Regions from separate parts of the Neorhizobium sp. NPDC001467 genome, predicted to be linked through region 3. Evidence: riboswitches for the same ligand, from Rfam matches in the RefSeq annotation. Region 3 holds a riboswitch; each other region holds the start of a gene.

Region 1 (5,989 bases), on a different contig from region 3:
TTTCCGAGCAACCAGAACATGATGCCGCGCGCCTGTTCGGCGGTAGCGGACTTGGTTACCATGAAAGAGGTGAGCGCGTTGAACATCTGCGACCCTGCGACACCGGCAAGAATGATGGCACTGCTGCCGCTGCCGGCGCGCACCGCCAGAAGGCTGACCAGAACGAAGGCGGCAAGCGCACCGGCGAGCGCTCCCATGGGCATGGTCAGCATGCCCGCCCCGAAGCCAAGAAGGGCAACTGCCACCGCTCCGGTCGATGCGCCTGCAGAGATGCCGAGAATATAGGGATCGGCGAGCGGATTGCGCAGCAGCGATTGCAGCACGGCGCCCGCAAGCGCCAGCGAAGCGCCGCAACAGGCCGCTACGACGGCTCTCGCAAGACGATAGCTCCACACGATGCCCTCATCGAGCGGTTCGAGCGGATAACCGGCACCGAACATGCGGTTGGCGACTGTCTTTACCACCACGTCGAAGGGAATGGAGGTTTCGCCGATCGCTGCTCCGGCGATCAGCGCGCCGACAATCAATGCGCCGGCGAGGAGAAGAAGCGCCGCCAGCGCGGCGCCCCTTCCCCCAAACTGTGTTGCGATCCGTTTCACCGCAGGCGACTTATCTGGCAAGGCCGGCCGCGGCAATCGCGTCGGCCAGCTTTTCCAGCCCCTCGATCGTGCGGATGGTCGGGTTCATCGCCTGGGCATCCATTTCAAAGACATGGTTTTGCTGGACGGCCGGCATCAGGCTGGCGACCGGATCGTCCTTCAGGAAGACCCGCTTGACAGCGACGTCGTCGGCAGGGAACCGGCGGCGATCCATTTTGCCGGCAACGATGATCGTCGGATTGGCCTTGGCGATCGTTTCCCAACCAACCGTCGGCCATTCCTCATCGCTTTCGATCACGTTCTTAATGCCAAGCGCCGACATGATGTAACCCGGGGCGCCATGACGGCCGGCCACATAGGGGTCGATATCGAGTTCGGCGCTCGAGAACCAGAAAACCGCCGAAAGCTTGCCATTGGCAGACGCAATCTTCTTGCGCGCTGCGTCCTCGCGCTTCTTAAGGTCGACGACGAGCTCTTCACCGCGATCCTGGACGTTGTAGATCGCTGCCAGATCGCGGATTTCCTGATAGATCAGCTCCATCGAAAAGACGCCGGTGCGCACGCCATCGCCGCCGCCGGAATTATCCTTCCCGACGCAATCGGCGGGCGACGTATAGACCGGCACGCCCAGTTCGGCGAACTGGGCGGGCGTTCCGACCACGCCTTGTGGACCGATCTGCCACTGGAACTGCGTCGTCACCAGGTCCGGCTTGCGGCCTATCACCGCCTCGAAACTCGGATCATTGTCGGCCAGACGCTCGATCTTGGCATTGGTATCCTCGAAACCTTCCAGCACCGGGCTGACCCAGAGTGCGGTGCCAACCACCTTGTCCGACAGACCAAGCAAATAGAGCACTTCGGTGACGCTCTGGCCGACAGAAACCGTGCGCGACGGCGCCTGCTTGAAGGTCAGATCAAGGCCGCAATTCTTGATCATCAGCGGATATCGGGTTTCGGCAGCCGAAGCCGCCGTCCCGAGCGGCAGAACAGCAAGCGCCGAAGCAAACAGGCCGGCGATGAGCACCGGTCGTGCGAAATGAAACATGGTCTCTCCTTGAGGGGTGTGATCGATGACGGGCGAAAAGGCGTATCAGTACGCCCGACCCACGACAGCCGACATCGACGAGCAAGGGATTAAGACCATGGAGTGCGCGAACGCGCGTGGAAGCGTCATAACGTGATCCTCTTCCGGGCATCCCCGCCCGTAACGATAGCTCTGTCCTGACGGCAGGTCTCCTGGCTCACGAACATGTCGTCCATCTGCCTTCCCATGCCGATCACGACACAGTGGCCGATACCGTTGAGGCATCGCGAGGATGGACGGTAATCCGCTTACAGTTGCGGGGGCAGCCACGGCATTGATCCCTCTCGGGGTCGCACCGTGTTCCCTATTAATTCCATTGCTTTTGGCGCCGGAAACCGTCGAGACTGATTTAGCGGGCAGATAGGCCTGCCGTCAATGCAAATCGTCTACGTTATGTAATATCATTACGTCAAGACTGCACAGGTTCTTTCTTCAGTCGACGTGAATGGACGCCAGCATGGTCGAACGCGCCGTGTGCAAATGCTGACGGCACGCTTCGCGCGCCTGTACAGGATCGCCGCTTCTCAAACCTTCGATATAAGCGAGGTGCTCGGTTAAGGCGCGGCGATTGCGATCTGCCTCGTCTTTCTTGTTCCACTGGTAGTGATAATGGAAAATCACCGACATGACGCCCTGGATATTGCCGAGGAACCGGTTGGGGACGGCGCTGTCGACCAGCTTGTGGAAACGATGGTCGAGATGAGAAAACGCGCGGTGGCTGCGATCAAAATCGGAGAGAAGGGCATGGTGTTCCGCTTCGATCAGCGACAACTGGCTCCACAGCGGATCATCCTTATCCAGCGCGACGAACCGGTCGACGGCACGGAACTCGATCAGTTCACGCATGTCGAACAGCTCGGCCACGAAATCGACGGTCAGTCCCAGCGTGCGCCAGCGGCCGTTGCTCTGGCGCTCCAGGAGGCCGAAATGGCTGAATGTGTTGAGGCAATCGCGGATGGCCGAGGTCGAGACCGCGAATTGCCGAGCGAGATCCAGCCCGTTGATAACTTGGCCAGGACTACAATCGGGCCCAACCAGCCATGCCATGAACTTGCGCTCGACCATATCGGCGAGCGGCTCGAGATCGGCATCGGCAAGATAATCGGCGTCGCTTGGCAACCGCAATTGCCTTTTTGTCCGACCGTCTATGGCGACAATGCCGCGCGCGGCCACGGCCGCGAGAACGCCACGCACCGTGGTTCGGCTGACGCCCAGACAGGCGGCCAGGGCCGGCTCCGAGGGCAGGCAGGAGCCCGGCTCTCGATCCGAGAGCATGTCGAGCAGATGGTTGTAACTGCGCTTGAAAAGAGCGTTGGTTTTCATGGACACGCGCGCTTTGGATGGACAGTATCGCTACTGTTTTTTATGCGTGATTTTTTTATATAAAAAACAGATTGCTTGCAAGCCGGTTGTCTTTTATCCCAAAAGAACAGTTCATCGCATGTCACGGGAGAGGGAACATGCCATTTGCATTACGGTGCCGCGGGACATGCCGAACCTGCTGCCGGATCGCTTCTTTCGTCAGATGGAGCGGAGAAAAGGGGCAATGACCGGCATCATCCTGCAATTCGGCACCAGCCGTTTCCTTCAGGCGCACGCGGATTTCTTCCTGCATGAGGCCAGACAGGCGGGCCAGACTGTTCTGCCTGTCATCATTGTGCAGACTTCGGGCGCGGCCGAACGCGCCGGACGGCTGGCAGCCTTTGCCGATCCGGCAGGTTTTCCTGTCGTTATCCGCGGGCTGGAAGACGGAGCCCCCATCGAGCGTACCGTGTCGGTGAAAAGCGTCGAGCGTGGCCTGTCTACGGCAGGAAACTGGGCTGAGGTCGTCGACCTGTTCTGCGAGCAGGCCGAATACGTGCTCTCCAATACCGGCGATTCCGGCTACGACATTGCGGCGGAAACAGCAGGGACGGATCTCGAGGTCCTGTCGCCGCGGCCGTCCTTCCCCGGCAAGCTTGCCCAGCTTCTGAAGGCACGGTTTGAGAGAACGGCCAAGCCGATCACGATTCTCCCTTGCGAACTCATCAACGGCAACGGCCCGGTGCTGAAAGGCATCGTTTGTGATCTCGCGCGAAAAAGCGGGGCGGATGCAGCTTTCCTGACATGGCTGGAAGAGAAGGTGATTTTCGCCAATACGCTGGTGGATCGAATCGTATCGGAACCGATCGAGCCGGTTGGCGCAGTGGCCGAACCCTACGCGCTGTGGGCTGTCGAACGTGCGCCCGGTCTCACCATGCCCTGCACACATCCGTCGATCGTGCTGACCGACAAGCTGGAGCCGTTCGAACGGTTGAAGCTGCATATCCTCAATCTCGGCCATACCACGCTTGCCGATATCTGGCTGAAGGAAGGCCGCCCGAAGGGCGAAACGGTCAAGGAAATCCTTGCCGACCCTGCCATCCGCGCGCGTCTGGATGCCGTCTACCGCGACGAAGTCGTACCTGGCTTTGCGGCGCATGGCATGGGCAAAGACGCCGAGGCCTATGTCGAAACGACGATGGGCCGTTTCCTCAATCCCTATATCGAACACCGCATCGCCGATATCGCCGGCAATCACCAACTGAAGATCGAACGACGGATCAAGGCCTTTCTCGACTGGGCGGGGACACCTGCACCAACCCTTGAATCCATCGTCCAAGCCAGCGACAGGAAATCCGCATGAAAGCACTCGTCTGCGATGAACCCGGCCGCCTCTCCGTCGTCTCTCGCCCCGAACCGGTGCGCGGAGAAAACGAGGTCAAGGTCCGCATCCGCCATATCGGCATTTGCGGCACGGATTTTCACATCTTTGCCGGCAAACATCCCTTCCTCGAATATCCTCGGGTCATGGGGCATGAATTGTCGGGCACGGTCGAAGAAGCGCCGGCGGATAGCAGGCTAAAAGCCGGCGATCCGGTCTATATCGTGCCCTACCTCTCCTGCGGCACCTGCAAGGCATGCCGCAAGGGCCTCACCAATGCCTGCTGCAACATTCAGGTTCTGGGTGTGCACAAGGATGGCGGCATGGCGGAATATCTCTGCGTGCCCGTGCAGAATGTGATCCCCACCGGCAATATTCCGCTGGCCGACGCGGCGATGATCGAGTTTCTGGCAATCGGCGCTCATGGCGTCAAACGCGGCATGGTCACCGGCGAGGACCGTGTGCTCGTGACCGGCTCCGGGCCGATCGGCATGTCGGCAATCATCTTTGCCAAGGCCCGCGGCGCACATGTGACCGTGATGGACACGCGCGAGGACCGGCTGCAATTCGCCGTCGATCAACTCGGCGCGGATGCCGTTATCTTTGCCGACGACAACGCCGAGGCGGAAGCCGAACGCCAGACCGGCGGCGAATGGTATGACGTCGTCATCGACGCCACCGGCAATGCCGTGCCGATGCAGCGCGGCTTTGGTTTTCTCGCGCACGGCGCACGTTACGTGCTGCTCTCCGTCGTGCGTCAGGACATCACCTTTTCCGATCCGGAATTCCACAAGCGCGAGGCGACCCTGATCGCCAGCCGCAATGCCCAGCCCGACGATTTTGCGGAAGTGGTGCGGCAGATCGAGGCAGGCAAAGTGCCGACCCGCGCACTCAACACCCATAGCGGACGCCTGGAAGACGGGATTTCGCTTTTCGCCGAGTGGTCAAAGCCGGAAGCCGGCGTGATCAAGGCGATCCTGGAGATCTGAGATGACATTGAACATGACCACGAAAAAGACGCTGCGCCTGAACCCGCAGGACAATGTGGTGGTCGCCACCGCCGACTTAGCCGCCGGCACGCCGATCGAAGGTGATGTCGTGGCCATTGCACGTGTGCCGCGCAGCCATAAGGTGGCGACCCGCCCGATCAGCAAGGGTGAACCGATCCGCAAATTCGGCCAGATCATCGGTTTTGCCTCAACCGACATCAATCCCGGCGAATGGGTGCACGAAAAGAACGTCACCATGGGCGAGGATTTTGAGCGCGATTATGCCTTCGCGGCCGAAGCCAAACCGAAGGAAACGCTGTTACCGGGCGAAACACCCGCCTTCTTCAACGGTTTTCGTCGCGCCGACGGCCGCGCGGGAACGCGCAACTTCATCGGCATTCTGTCCTCGGTAAACTGTTCCGCCACGGCGGTGGATTATATCGCCGAAGAGATCAACCGCTCCGGCATTCTGGCCGATTACCCGGATATCGATGGCATCGTGGCCCTACCCCACAGCCAGGGCTGCGGCATGGCCGGCAAAGGCGAGGCTTTTGACGTATTGTCGCGCACGCAATGGGGTTATGCCAGCCATCCGAATTTCGCGGCAACGCTACTGGTCGGCCTCGGTTGCGAA
Region 2 (5,989 bases), on a different contig from region 3:
ACGCCGAGTGTTGCGGCCTCCCGGCGCACTAGCCAGTTCGGAATAGCGCTGACCCCGCGGCCAGCTGCCACCAGTTGAAGCATCATTTCCGTGGTCTCGACATTGCGGTGGTGGCGCGGGCGGCAATTTGCGGGCACCAAAAATTGCGTGAACACATCCAGCCGTTCTGGCGCAACAGGATAGGTGAAGAGCGTCTCATCGAGCAGGTCTGCCGGTTCCGCATGGCGCTTGAGTGCCAGCGGATGATCTGCTGGCACGGCAAGCACCAGCTCGTAATCGAACACAGGGAGATAATGAATGCCGGGTGTCTCGATCGGATCCGGTGTGATCAGGATATCGATTTCGTAACCCGTCAGCGCCGCGACACCGCCGAAGGCAAATGATGTCGTCAATTCGAGGTCCACGTCCGGCCATTCCGTGAGATATGGCTTCGTGACACCCATCAGCCATTGATGGCAGGGATGGCACTCCATGCCGATCTTGAGCGAACCCCGCTGGCCGTGGCGGTAATCCGACAGGACATCTTCGGCCCGTTCGATCTGTGGCAGAACGCGCTGCGCCAACCTCACGATGTAGCGGCCGGCTTCGGTGAGACGAAGGTTGCGGCCGTCCTTTTCCCACATCGCCACGCCATAGCGTTCTTCCATCTTGCGGATCGTGTGGCTGAGAGCGGACTGGGAGACGTTCAGCCGCTCCGCCGCAGCCGTCAGGCTGCCCAGGCGGTCGACTTCACGCAGGATCGACAGATGCTGCCTGTCCAACATGGTTATGCCCGCCCGTTCTCAAAAGGAATTGCTTCTTCGGTGACGCTGTCGCGCACCGGAATCGGACGGTGGTCTTTGTCCACAGCAACCATGGTGAAATGTCCGGTCGCTGTGATGTTTCTTTCGCCCGTCAGAAGGTTCTCGGACCAGAGTTTCGTTTCGATCGACATGGAACTGCGGCCCACATGCTCGACGCGTGCCTCCGCCTCAACGATCTCACCAATCGCGATAGCTCTTGCGAAATCGATACGTTCGGATGAGGCCAGCACCACCAGCTTGCCGCAGTAGCGGGACGCTGCGACGAAAGCGGCTTTGGTCATATAGGCGATGGCTTCACCTCCGAACATCCGGCCGACGCTGTTTGCCTGATCCGGAAAGATGATCTCGACCATCGCAACAACGTCGCTCGCATCCGATCTCTCTTCAGAAAGGAGTTCGGGCAAGACATAACCTGCGGCATCCTCGCCCTCCGGTATAGCAACCATATGGAACATGCCGCGCGTACAGCTGTGCCGCTGACGGCCGACGATAGTCTCGGCCGCCATTTCGACCTCGACTGTCAGGGACCGACGGCCTGCCTTCACCGGTCGCGCCGCGAACTCGATGATATGCCCTATGCGGGCCGGTTGCTTGAAATCGATGCGCTCACAGGAGGCGGTCACGAATGGCGCCCGTCCGAACCGCGTTGCTGCGATGAAGGCAACGCGATCCATAAGCGCAAGCCCGGTTCCCCCGAAGAGGATGCCGTGGTGGTTGGTGTCTCCGGGAAAGACGATATCGATGAGGCGGGTTATCGAGCCGTGCTGAGCAAGCTTTCCTATCGTCGCGTTTTCTGTCATCGGTACTGCCATCAGGTTGCGGCAGGGAAATGACATGACGCAGAGGCGACGGTCCAGAAATGCCGTTCGCAAAAGCGGCACACCGGGACACCCCGCCCGTGGACGTTATCTATCGCGGCAGGTCTCCTGGCTTACGGGTCTTCGCTCCGGTCCGTCTTCCCGAGGCAGGCCTCAGTGACAGGTTTGGACTTTCGCTCACCGCTTACAGTTGCGGGGGCAGCTTCGGCTTCAGGCTCCGATCGAAGCCTTCACCGAATTCCCTCTTAGCTCCGATGCATTCGCGCACCGCAGAACCACGATGACACACCAATGTCGGATGCCGCCGAAACGGTCAAGGCATGGATCGTCGATCTTGTCGGCATCCGCATGCTTTCTGACCCGCGCGCATTTCGCAAAGCTTTCAAAGCAAGGAGAACGGCTTTCGAACTGCCGTAAATCATGAACGCGGCTCATGCTTCAATGAGATAAAACCATTATTTCTCGTTGCATCGCTCGGGCATAAAGCATTCAGCGCTTTTGATAATAGCCAACCCGAAGAAGGCTGGCTGAAAAAATCATACGGCGACATGTCCCGGTACCGGAAAGACAGGAACTGTTCTGCGCCGGGAATGAAGAAAGACGGACCGCGATGAACGACGATTTCAGATTTTCCATCAAGAGCATTCGTTTTGACGAGGATTACCATCCCTCGGTCAATACCCGTGCTACAACCAATTTTGCCAACCTGGCCCGCGGGGAGAACCGCCGGGAAAATCTCCGAAATGCGCTGAAGATGATCGACAACCGCTTCAACGCCCTTGCGCATTGGGACAACCCGAAAGGCGATCGATACTCTGTAGAACTCGAAATCATTTCGGTTGAGATGAGCCTTGGCGATAACGGCATCAACGATGTCTTTCCTCTGATCGAGATATTGAAAACGAGCATTATTGATCGCCAGACAAACGAGCGTATCGAAGGCATCGTTGGCAACAACTTCTCGTCCTACGTCCGGGATTACGACTTCAGCGTGGTGCTGCCCGAATACAACAAAGGACGCCCCGCATTCGGCGCGCCCGACAATTTTGGTGTGCTCCATGGAAACCTGTTCAAATGTTTCGTGAACTCGCAGTCTTACAGGGAACATTTTCATAAACCTCCGGTCATCTGCCTGAGTGCCTCAAGCAGCAAAACATATCGTCGGACTGGAAATCAGCACCCGGTATTGGGCGTCGAATATCACCAGGACGAGCTGTCGGCGACAGATCTCTACTTTCAGAAAATGGGTCTGCAGGTTCGCTTTTTCATGCCGCCCAACAGCGTTGCGCCTTTTGCGTTCTATTTCCTCGGCGATCTGCTCGACGATTACACCAATCTCGAACTCATCAGCACCATCAGCACGATGGAGACTTTTCAGAAGATTTACCGGCCCGAAATCTACAACGCTAATTCCGCGGCAGCGGCCTGTTATCGCCCGAGTCTCCAGCACCAGGACTACTCACTGACGCGTATCGTCTACGATCGCGAAGAGCGTAGCCGGCTGGCTGTCGAGCAGGGAAGGTTCGCTGAGGAGCACTTCATCAAACCGTACCAGACCGTTCTTGAGCAATGGTCTACCAGCCACTCCCATTGAAGTACTAGAAGCATAAGGTTGCCTGACATGAAGAGACTGTTGCCCACGTCAACCGCCGGCAGCTTGCCCAAACCCTCGTGGCTCGCGCAGCCCGAAAAGCTGTGGTCGCCATGGAAGTTGCAGGATGAGGAATTGGCCGAGGGCAAGCAGGATGCGCTGCGTCTGTCCCTCGACGACCAGCGACAGGCAGGTATCGACATCGTCAGCGATGGTGAGCAGACACGCCAGCATTTTGTCACGACATTCATCGAGCATCTCGGCGGGGTCGATTTCGAAAAACGCGAGACCGTCAGAATTCGGGATCGCTATGATGCGAGTGTCCCGACAGTTGTCGGCGCTGTATCTCGCCAGAAGCCCGTTTTTGTCGACGACGCCAAGTTCCTGCGTCAGCAGACCAAGCAGCCGATCAAATGGGCCTTGCCGGGTCCGATGACCATGATCGATACGCTCTTTGACGACCACTACAAGAGCCGGGAGAAGCTTGCTTGGGAGTTCGCCAAAATTCTCAATGAGGAAGCGCGGGAACTGGAAGCCGCCGGGGTCGATATCATCCAGTTCGATGAGCCCGCCTTCAACGTCTTCTTCGATGAGGTGAATGAGTGGGGTGTTGCCACCCTGGAAAGAGCGATCGAGGGGCTCAAATGCGAGACCGCCGTGCATATCTGCTACGGTTACGGCATCAAGGCCAATACGGACTGGAAAAAGACACTCGGCTCCGAATGGCGGCAATATGAGAAAAATTTTCCGCAACTGCAGAAATCCAGCATCGGCATGATCTCGCTCGAATGCCACAATTCCCATGTTCCAATGGATTTGATGGAGCTTGTCCGGGGTAAAAAAGTCATGGTCGGAGCCATCGACGTGGCAAGCGACAGGATCGAAACGCCGGAGGAAGTCGCTGCCACGCTGCGCAAGGCACTGCAATTTGTCGATGCCGACAAACTTTGCCCCTGCACCAATTGCGGCATGGCGCCTCTGTCCCGTCGGGTGGCGAGGGGCAAGCTGAACGCGTTGAGCGCAGGCGCGGAAATTGTCCGAAAAGAACTCGTCGCCCAGGCTTGCTGACCTGGTCAGCCCCAGTAGCGTCGGCCTCATGTCGCCACTACCGGATGGCTAACCGGTTCCTGCCGCAAGCCCTTCATCGCCTTGGATAAGATCATTAGATCGGCGCCATCTCGGTTCGCGCGTCACCGAACATGTCTGGAGGCTGACATGAATATCATGACCCATCGGTTGGATGTTGTCGAAAAAGCCGCCTTTCGAAACGGCATGTCGCGCCTCGGCACGTCGGTCAGCGTCGTCACCACCAAATCTGCCGGCATGCGATACGGTTTTACAGCCTCTGCGGTCTGCAGTGTCAGCGATACGCCGCCGACACTGCTCGTCTGCATCAACCGCGCAAGCTCCTGTTTCCATGCATTCGAGAACGCACGCAATTTCTGCGTCAATACGTTGATGCCGGGGCATGAAGACATTTCCGACGTATTCGGCGGAAGGACGCCTGCTGCCGACCGGTTCGTGCTTGGCGAATGGAGGGAGGGGCTTTCAGGTGTCCCGGTCCTGGCCAATGCGTCGGTCAGTTTCGAATGCGAATTCACCAGTGCCGTAGACGAGGCAACCCACCGCATCATCTTTGGGCGCGTCATTGACATTCGTGAGAACGAAAAGCAGGCAACCTTGCTCTATTGCATGCGTCGTTATCTCAACGGCTGAAGAAATTCCGTGGCGTTGGTCGCGTGCGCATATTTGCGTCATCAATATCCAGGAATTAGTGGCGTCACCGGCTTTGTGCATTTCCCCGATAATGGGTAGGTTCGCATCTCTTCAGGGTCCGGTATAATGCATTCGGCCAACGTGATAATATCCCTCATTGTCTGTTTCGGAGAGCCATAGCAACTATTGGTCCAACCGTTTTCTTGGGTCATCGAGACGGCTAGCACGGATACTAATTGGGAGTTCGGGAGAGGTCGTTGAGTAATTTTCCGGTCATTGCGACGGTTCTTTCGATGGTCCTTGGGCTGTCTGTTACGCGCCTTCTGCTTGGCCTCGTGACGATCTTCCGGATCCGGAGGACATCGCCGGTTGACTGGGTTCCGCTCGTGTGGGCACTGGTGCTATTCGTCACTCAGCTCGAATACTGGTGGTCGATCAACCAGCTGCCAACGATCAAGCCGACCTACTCCTTCCCAGAGTTTGCATTTCTGATCCTTCTTACACTAATGCTATTCTTGTCGACAGCATTGCTGCTGCCAAGCCGGGGTGAAGACGAGCAGCAGGGACTTCGGAGTTATTTCGAGAAAGACGGCAGGTTCGGCGTTTTGGCATTCGCCGCGTTCCTGACTCTGGGCTTCGTGGTCAACCTCTTCTTCTTCAACAGCCCGATTGCGTCGGAGTGGGCGTACAGTGACGTCGTCATGATCGTCGGATCGCTTGCTACGTTCGCCGCCAGATCCAGGCGCGTCTACGCCGCGCTGACACTGCTTTATCTGCCGTTCGCGATGTTCGATACAGCTGTGTCTCTCGCATCTTGACGGATGCGACTGGCGAGGGCGTCTTGGATTTCGCAGCAACCATCCAAACATAATCAAACTAAAAGTTGACATTCATGCGCATCGCACTATCTCTGGTTTATCGATCTTTTGCTTGTTGAGCTTTGCTTGTTGCGCGTCTGGCACCGCGTCCTGAACGATTTTCCCTCTCAAAACATCGCTACAGACTTCCCGCGAAACCGTCGGTTCCGCGGTCGATCAACATTGCTTTGAAAGGGTTCATCA
Region 3 (5,989 bases):
ATCATCGGCAAACAGGCCGTGCACATAGGTGCCGAAGACGCGGCCGTTTCGCGCAATTGCACCATCCGGCACTCCGGCAATCTGCGCGAAGGGACGTCGGCAATCGCCGCCCACCGTCTTTCCGATATGCATTTCGTAACCGACAAAGGAAATACCATCGGCACTGACGCCGGTCACGGCTTCCAGCCGCTTATCGTTGGAAAGCGTGGTGTCCACATCAAGCAGGCCAAGACCTTCAACCACCGAGGGCTCGCCTTCCATGCCATCAGGATCATGCACCGAGCGCCCCAGCATCTGGTAGCCTCCACACAGACCCAGAACATGGCCGCCGCGACGCACATGGGCGGCAAGATCGATATCGAAACCGGCAGCCTTGAACGCCGCCAGATCTGCGATCGTCGCCTTGGATCCCGGCAGAAGCACGAGATCGGCATCGCCGGGCAGCGGCTTTCCGGGACGAATACGGATCACTTCGACATCCGGCTCCGCATCCAGGGGATCGAGATCGTCGAAATTGGAAATATGCGGCAGGACCGGCACGGCGATGCGGATCTTGGCACCGCTCTTGTCGATAGCAGCCGCATCGAGCGCCAGCGCATCTTCGGCGGGCAGGCGGCGGGCTTCGGCAAAGAACGGCAGGAGGCCGATTGGCTGCCAGCCGGTATGCGCTCCGATCATCGCCATGCCATCGGCAAACAGGGCGGGATCACCGCGAAACCGGTTGACGATAAAACCGCGGATCATGGCCGCATCCTCAGGCTCTAGCACCAGCTTGGTGCCGGCGATGCTGGCGATGACGCCGCCGCGATCGATATCGCCGATCAGGATGACCGGCACGTCTGCCGCGCGGGCAAAACCCATATTGGCGATATCGTTGCGGCGCAGGTTCACTTCAGAAGCACTCCCGGCGCCTTCGACCAGCACGATATCGGCCTGGCTTTTCAAAAGTTCGAAACTTTCCGTGACGCGCGGCATCAACGATGCCTTCATGCCCTGATATTGTGATGCTTTTGCATTGCCCTGCACGCGCCCCTGCACCACGACCTGCGCGCCGACCTCGCTTTGCGGCTTCAGCAGGACCGGGTTCATATGCACCGACAGCGGCACCCTTGCCGCCCGCGCCTGCAGTGCCTGCGCCCTACCGATCTCACCGCCATCCGATGTGACGGCAGCATTGTTCGACATGTTTTGCGGCTTGAAGGGCTGCACTTTCATGCCGCGATTGGTGAGCGCACGCGCAAGACCGGCAACAAGCAGCGACTTGCCGACATCCGAGCCGGTCCCTTGAAACATCAGCGCGCGTGCAGTCATGGGTGTTCTCAGAACTCGATACCGGACTGGGCTTTCACGCCCGCCTTGAAATGGTGTTTGACCAGCGTCATTTCAGTGACCGTATCGGCGGCCTCGATCAGCGCCGGCTTGGCATTGCGGCCGGTGACGACGACGTGAAGATTTTCGCGCCGGGCCTTGAGGGACGCGATGACGGCTTCGAGATCGAGATAGTCGTAGCGCAGCGCGATGTTGAGTTCATCGAGCACAAGCAGGCCGATGGTCGGGTCGGCCATCAGTTCCTCAGCCTTCGCCCAGGCCCGTTCGGCAGCGTCGATATCGCGCTTCAGATCCTGCGTTTCCCAGGTAAAGCCCTCGCCCATCGTATGCCATTCGACGCGATCGCCAAACAGTTCCAGCGCCGGCCGCTCGCCCGTTTCCCAGGCGCCCTTGATGAACTGCACGACACCGACTCGACGCCCGTTGCCAAGCATGCGCAGGGCCAGACCGAACGCGGCGGTCGACTTGCCTTTTCCGGGGCCGGTATTGACGATGAGAAGGCCTTTTTCGATGGTCTTTTCCGCCACTTCGGCATCCTGGACCGCCTTGCGATTGGCCATCTTGCGCTGATGTCGCTCGGCTTCCTGCTGGTCGATGTCCTTCATGGTCGGCTCCTTGGGCAGCGGCTCATTTGCGCGCGGACTATAGGGGATTCGTTGCACACGGCAATGCGGCCTGTTCCATCGGGCTTCGCGCATTGACAGTGCACGCACCGACGCCTAGGGAAAGGATGACGGTCTTTTCCCGGCAACGGGAAAAGCTAAGAGGGAACGTGGTGCCGCCCGGATTTCTGGGCTCCAGACCACGGCTGCCCCCGCAACTGTAGGCGGTTAGCCCCGCACCACGCCACTGAAAGCGATTTCGGGAAGGCGGCGATAGGGCGACGATCCGCAAGCCAGGAGACCTGCCGTCACAGACAAAAATCCGGCCGGGCGGGGTGCTCCGGCAAGGATATTTTCAAGGGACGACAACCATCCGGTTATCGCGCCCGCACCCCGCATGCTAAACCACGGGGTAGATGCTTGGATTTCATTCAGCCCAACAGTAGCCAGGAAAACGAGACCGCGGCGGACAGGCCGGCGGTGACGATCTTTGTTTGCGTCAGTTGCCGCGCCAGCGAAGGGTCCATCGAAGAACCGCGTCAGGGCACGCACCTACTCAATGCGACGGTGGAAGCCGCCGCGGGGCAGGCGCCAAGCGTCACCATCAAGAGCGTCAACTGTCTTTCCAACTGCAAACGCGGCCCGAGCGCCGCGATCGCACGGCAGGACGGCTGGACCTATGTTTTTGGTCACCTCGACCTCGAAAACGCCGCCGACCTCCTCACCGGTGCCGAACTGATCGCCACCTCGGCGGACGGATTGATGCCCTGGAAAGGACGGCCCGACTGTCTGAAACGCAACATGATCGCCCGTATTCCGCCCTTCGATTTCAACGCATAGACGACGTTTAAGGAAAAGACAGATGACCGCCAATCTCGCCCGCATTCCCTGCACCGTCGTCACCGGCTTTCTCGGCGCCGGCAAAACCACGCTACTGCGCCACACGCTGCAGACCCTTGAAGGCAAGCGCCTTGCCGTCATCGTCAACGAGTTCGGCGATGTCGGCATCGACGGCGAAATTCTGAAAAGCTGCGGCATCGAAAACTGCCCGGACGACAATATCGTCGAGCTCGCAAACGGCTGCATCTGCTGCACCGTTGCTGACGACTTCGTACCGGCGATCGACAAGATCCTTGCTCTCGAGCCGAAGGTCGACCACATCCTGATCGAGACCTCCGGTCTCGCCCTGCCAAAGCCGCTGATCCAGGCCTTTCAGTGGCCGAGCGTGAAAAGCCGCGTGACGGTGGATGGTGTGGTTGCCGTGGTCGATGGCCTCGCACTGGCCGCGGGCCGGGTGGCCGATGACATGGAAGCACTGGCTGCCCAGCGTGCTCAGGACGACAGCCTGGACCATGACGATCCGGTCGAGGAAGTGTTTGAAGACCAGATCGCCTGCGCCGACCTCGTGATCCTTACCAAGGCCGACCTTCTCGACGAAAAGGGCTTGGAGATCGCCAATGCGCATGTGAGCGAACACCTGCCGCGCGCCGTGCGCATCGTACCGGCCGCTAACGGCATCATCGATCCGGCCGTATTCATCGGCCTCGACCTTGCGGTCGAGGACGATATTGAAAACCGCAAGACCCATCACGACGACGAACTCGACCACGAACACGACGATTTCGACAGCTTTGTCCTCGACGTGCCGGCGATTGCCGATCCGGCCGAGCTGACCCAGCGCATTGCCGACGTCACGGCGGCCGAAAAGGTTCTGCGCATCAAGGGCTATGTGGAAGTTTCGGGCAAGCCGATGCGGCTTCTGGTGCAGGCCGTTGGTCCGCGTGTGAACCACTATTTCGACCGCCCCTGGGGCCCAAGCGAGGAGCGTCGCTCGCGCCTCGTCATTATCGGCGAAAAGGGCATCGACGCGACCAAGATCGAAAAGATTCTGGCGGCCTGATGCATATCCTCGCCACCACGTCCTCGTCGCTTGACGACCTGATCGAACCGGTCGATCTCGACCAGACGCCGGGCGACGTGGTGGTGCTGTCCTTTACTGACAGCGATCTGAACGGTATTGCGTCGGCCTGGGCAAAGGGCGGCGACGAGATGCCGTCGCTGAGGCTCGCCAACCTGTCCGAACTGCGGCATCCGATGTCGGTCGATCTGTGGATCGACAAGGTGGCGCGGCATGCAAAACTCATTCTGGTGCGCATTCTTGGCGGTCACGATCGCTGGCCCTATGGCGCACAGGAATTGGCTCGCGTGGCCCGCGCGCAGGGGCAGACGCTCGTCATGCTGCCCGGCGAATGCAGCGAGCGGGATGACCGGCTGGCGGAGGGCTCCACCGTTTCGGCAGAGGAACTCGGCAAGGTGCTCTCGTATTTCCGCGAGGGCGGGCCTGAGAACATGCGGTCCCTGGCCGAACGGCTGGCTGCGCTTGCACGGGGCACGCCGCCGCACACACAAGCGGCCGTCAGCGTGCCGAAGGCGGGGTTTTACCATCCGGGACTTGGCGTGCAGGACCGACCCGACACGCTTCTGGCCGCCCTGCCCGGGGCGGCGATCGTACCGATCCTGTTTTATCGCTCCATGCTGTTGGCAAGCGACGTGGCGCCGATCGATGCGCTGTTTGCGGCGCTGGCGGCCAGGAACATCCTCGCCGTCCCGGTCTTCGTCGCCGGGCTGAAAGACGGGGTTTCGCTGGCCTTCATCGAACAGGCGGTGGAGGAGCTGAAACCTTCGGCGATCGTGAGCGCCACCGCCTTTGCAAGCGGCATGGACGATACCGGAAAAACGGTGTTCGACCGGCTGGGCATACCCATCCTGCAGGTGGTCATTGCCACCACGCGACGTGACGCATGGCTTGAAAACCGCCGCGGACTGGGTCCCGCGGATCTGGCCATGCACGTGGTTCTACCGGAACTCGATGGCCGCATTCTGGCCGGCGCCGTATCCTTCAAACATGCAAGAGACGCAGACGATCAGGAATTTGCGGGCATGATGAACCGCCCGGAACCGGATCGCGTCGAACAGGTAGCGACGCGCATTGCCAGTCTGTTGCGGCTTCAAAATGCCAAGCGGAAGGATCGACGCATCGCCATCCTCATCCCGGATTATCCGGGTGCCCCCGGCCGCACGGGCTACGCCGTCGGGCTGGATGTGCCGCAAAGCGTGGTGGACATGCTGATCCAGTTACGGGACGCCGGTTATGATGTCGCGGATATTCCTGAGGATGCGCGGACATTGCTGCATCGTCTCGAAAGCCCGACGGAAACCTGCTCGCTGGATAGCTATCGCGCATTTTTCGAAACCTTGCCGGCAGAAGCCCGCGACCCAATGACGGCGACCTGGGGTAGTCCCGAGAGCGATGAAGCGCTTCGAGACGGCGTTTTCGCATTTCGCGCCGCCCGCTTCGGCAATGTAACCGTGGCGCTGGCGCCGGATCGCGGCCGCGTGGCGGATCGACGCACCGATTACCACGATCCCGAGCGACCGCCACGCCACGGGCTGATCGCTTTTGGCGCATGGCTGCGGCAAGACCTCGATGTTCACGCATTGGTCCATGTCGGTGCCCATGGCACGCTGGAATGGCTTCCGGGCAAGACCGTAGCGCTGTCCCGGAATTGTTTTCCGGAAATCGTGCTCGGTGGGCTGCCGGTTATCTATCCTTTCATCGTTTCCAACCCAGGGGAAGCAGCGGTGGCGAAGCGGCGGATTTCCGCCGTCACCATCGGCCACCTGCCGCCGCCGCTGACGGAAGCCGGTCTTTCCGATGAGCAGAAGAAGCTCGAACTGCTGGTCGATGAATATGCACAGGCGGATGGTCTCGATCGCCGTCGCCGCGACAGGCTGGCGAAGCTGATCGTGGAGATGGCGAAGGAGTCCGGCCTTGCCGATGATGCCGGCGTCATGGCAGAAGAGGAAACCGATGCGGCACTGGCGCGGATCGATGCTTTTCTGTGCGATCTGAAGGATCTGGCGATCAAGGATGGCCAGCACGTCTTCGGCCGTGATGCCGATCTCACCGTCGAAACGGCCGACCCGTTGCGCAAACAGAGTGCCAGGCGGGAGCGGCAGGCGTTTCTGGATGCGCTTGACGGCCGCCACATCCCTGC

The links. Region 3 has a riboswitch for cobalamin ahead of ACQKKX_RS10605 (DUF1636 family protein). Riboswitches for the same ligand answer to the same signal wherever they lie in the genome.
Region 1: another riboswitch for cobalamin. It lies ahead of ACQKKX_RS06590 (ABC transporter substrate-binding protein); the one in region 3 lies ahead of ACQKKX_RS10605 (DUF1636 family protein).
Region 2: another riboswitch for cobalamin. It lies ahead of ACQKKX_RS14855 (acyl-CoA thioesterase); the one in region 3 lies ahead of ACQKKX_RS10605 (DUF1636 family protein).

Annotation. Positions count from the first base shown of each region.
Region 1 is NZ_JBNNPS010000002.1:386,895-392,883, reverse strand. It holds gene ACQKKX_RS06595 (FecCD family ABC transporter permease) at 1-599, opposite strand, end outside; gene ACQKKX_RS06590 (ABC transporter substrate-binding protein) at 610-1,644, opposite strand; cobalamin riboswitch at 1,809-2,038, opposite strand; gene ACQKKX_RS06585 (FCD domain-containing protein) at 2,116-3,006, opposite strand; gene ACQKKX_RS06580 (mannitol dehydrogenase family protein) at 3,230-4,348, shown strand; gene ACQKKX_RS06575 (zinc-binding alcohol dehydrogenase family protein) at 4,345-5,355, shown strand; gene ACQKKX_RS06570 (UxaA family hydrolase) at 5,369-5,989, shown strand, end outside.
Region 2 is NZ_JBNNPS010000007.1:24,370-30,358, forward strand. It holds gene ACQKKX_RS14850 (LysR family transcriptional regulator) at 1-764, opposite strand, end outside; gene ACQKKX_RS14855 (acyl-CoA thioesterase) at 767-1,639, opposite strand; cobalamin riboswitch at 1,703-1,915, opposite strand; gene ACQKKX_RS14860 (DUF1852 domain-containing protein) at 2,232-3,215, shown strand; gene ACQKKX_RS14865 (methionine synthase) at 3,243-4,280, shown strand; gene ACQKKX_RS14870 (flavin reductase) at 4,428-4,928, shown strand; gene ACQKKX_RS14875 (hypothetical protein) at 5,186-5,746, shown strand; gene ACQKKX_RS14880 (cold-shock protein) at 5,989-5,989, shown strand, end outside.
Region 3 is NZ_JBNNPS010000004.1:48,698-54,686, reverse strand. It holds gene ACQKKX_RS10615 (cobyric acid synthase) at 1-1,311, opposite strand, end outside; gene cobO (cob(I)yrinic acid a,c-diamide adenosyltransferase) at 1,320-1,934, opposite strand; cobalamin riboswitch at 2,047-2,255, shown strand; gene ACQKKX_RS10605 (DUF1636 family protein) at 2,412-2,771, shown strand; gene cobW (cobalamin biosynthesis protein CobW) at 2,794-3,831, shown strand; gene cobN (cobaltochelatase subunit CobN) at 3,831-5,989, shown strand, end outside.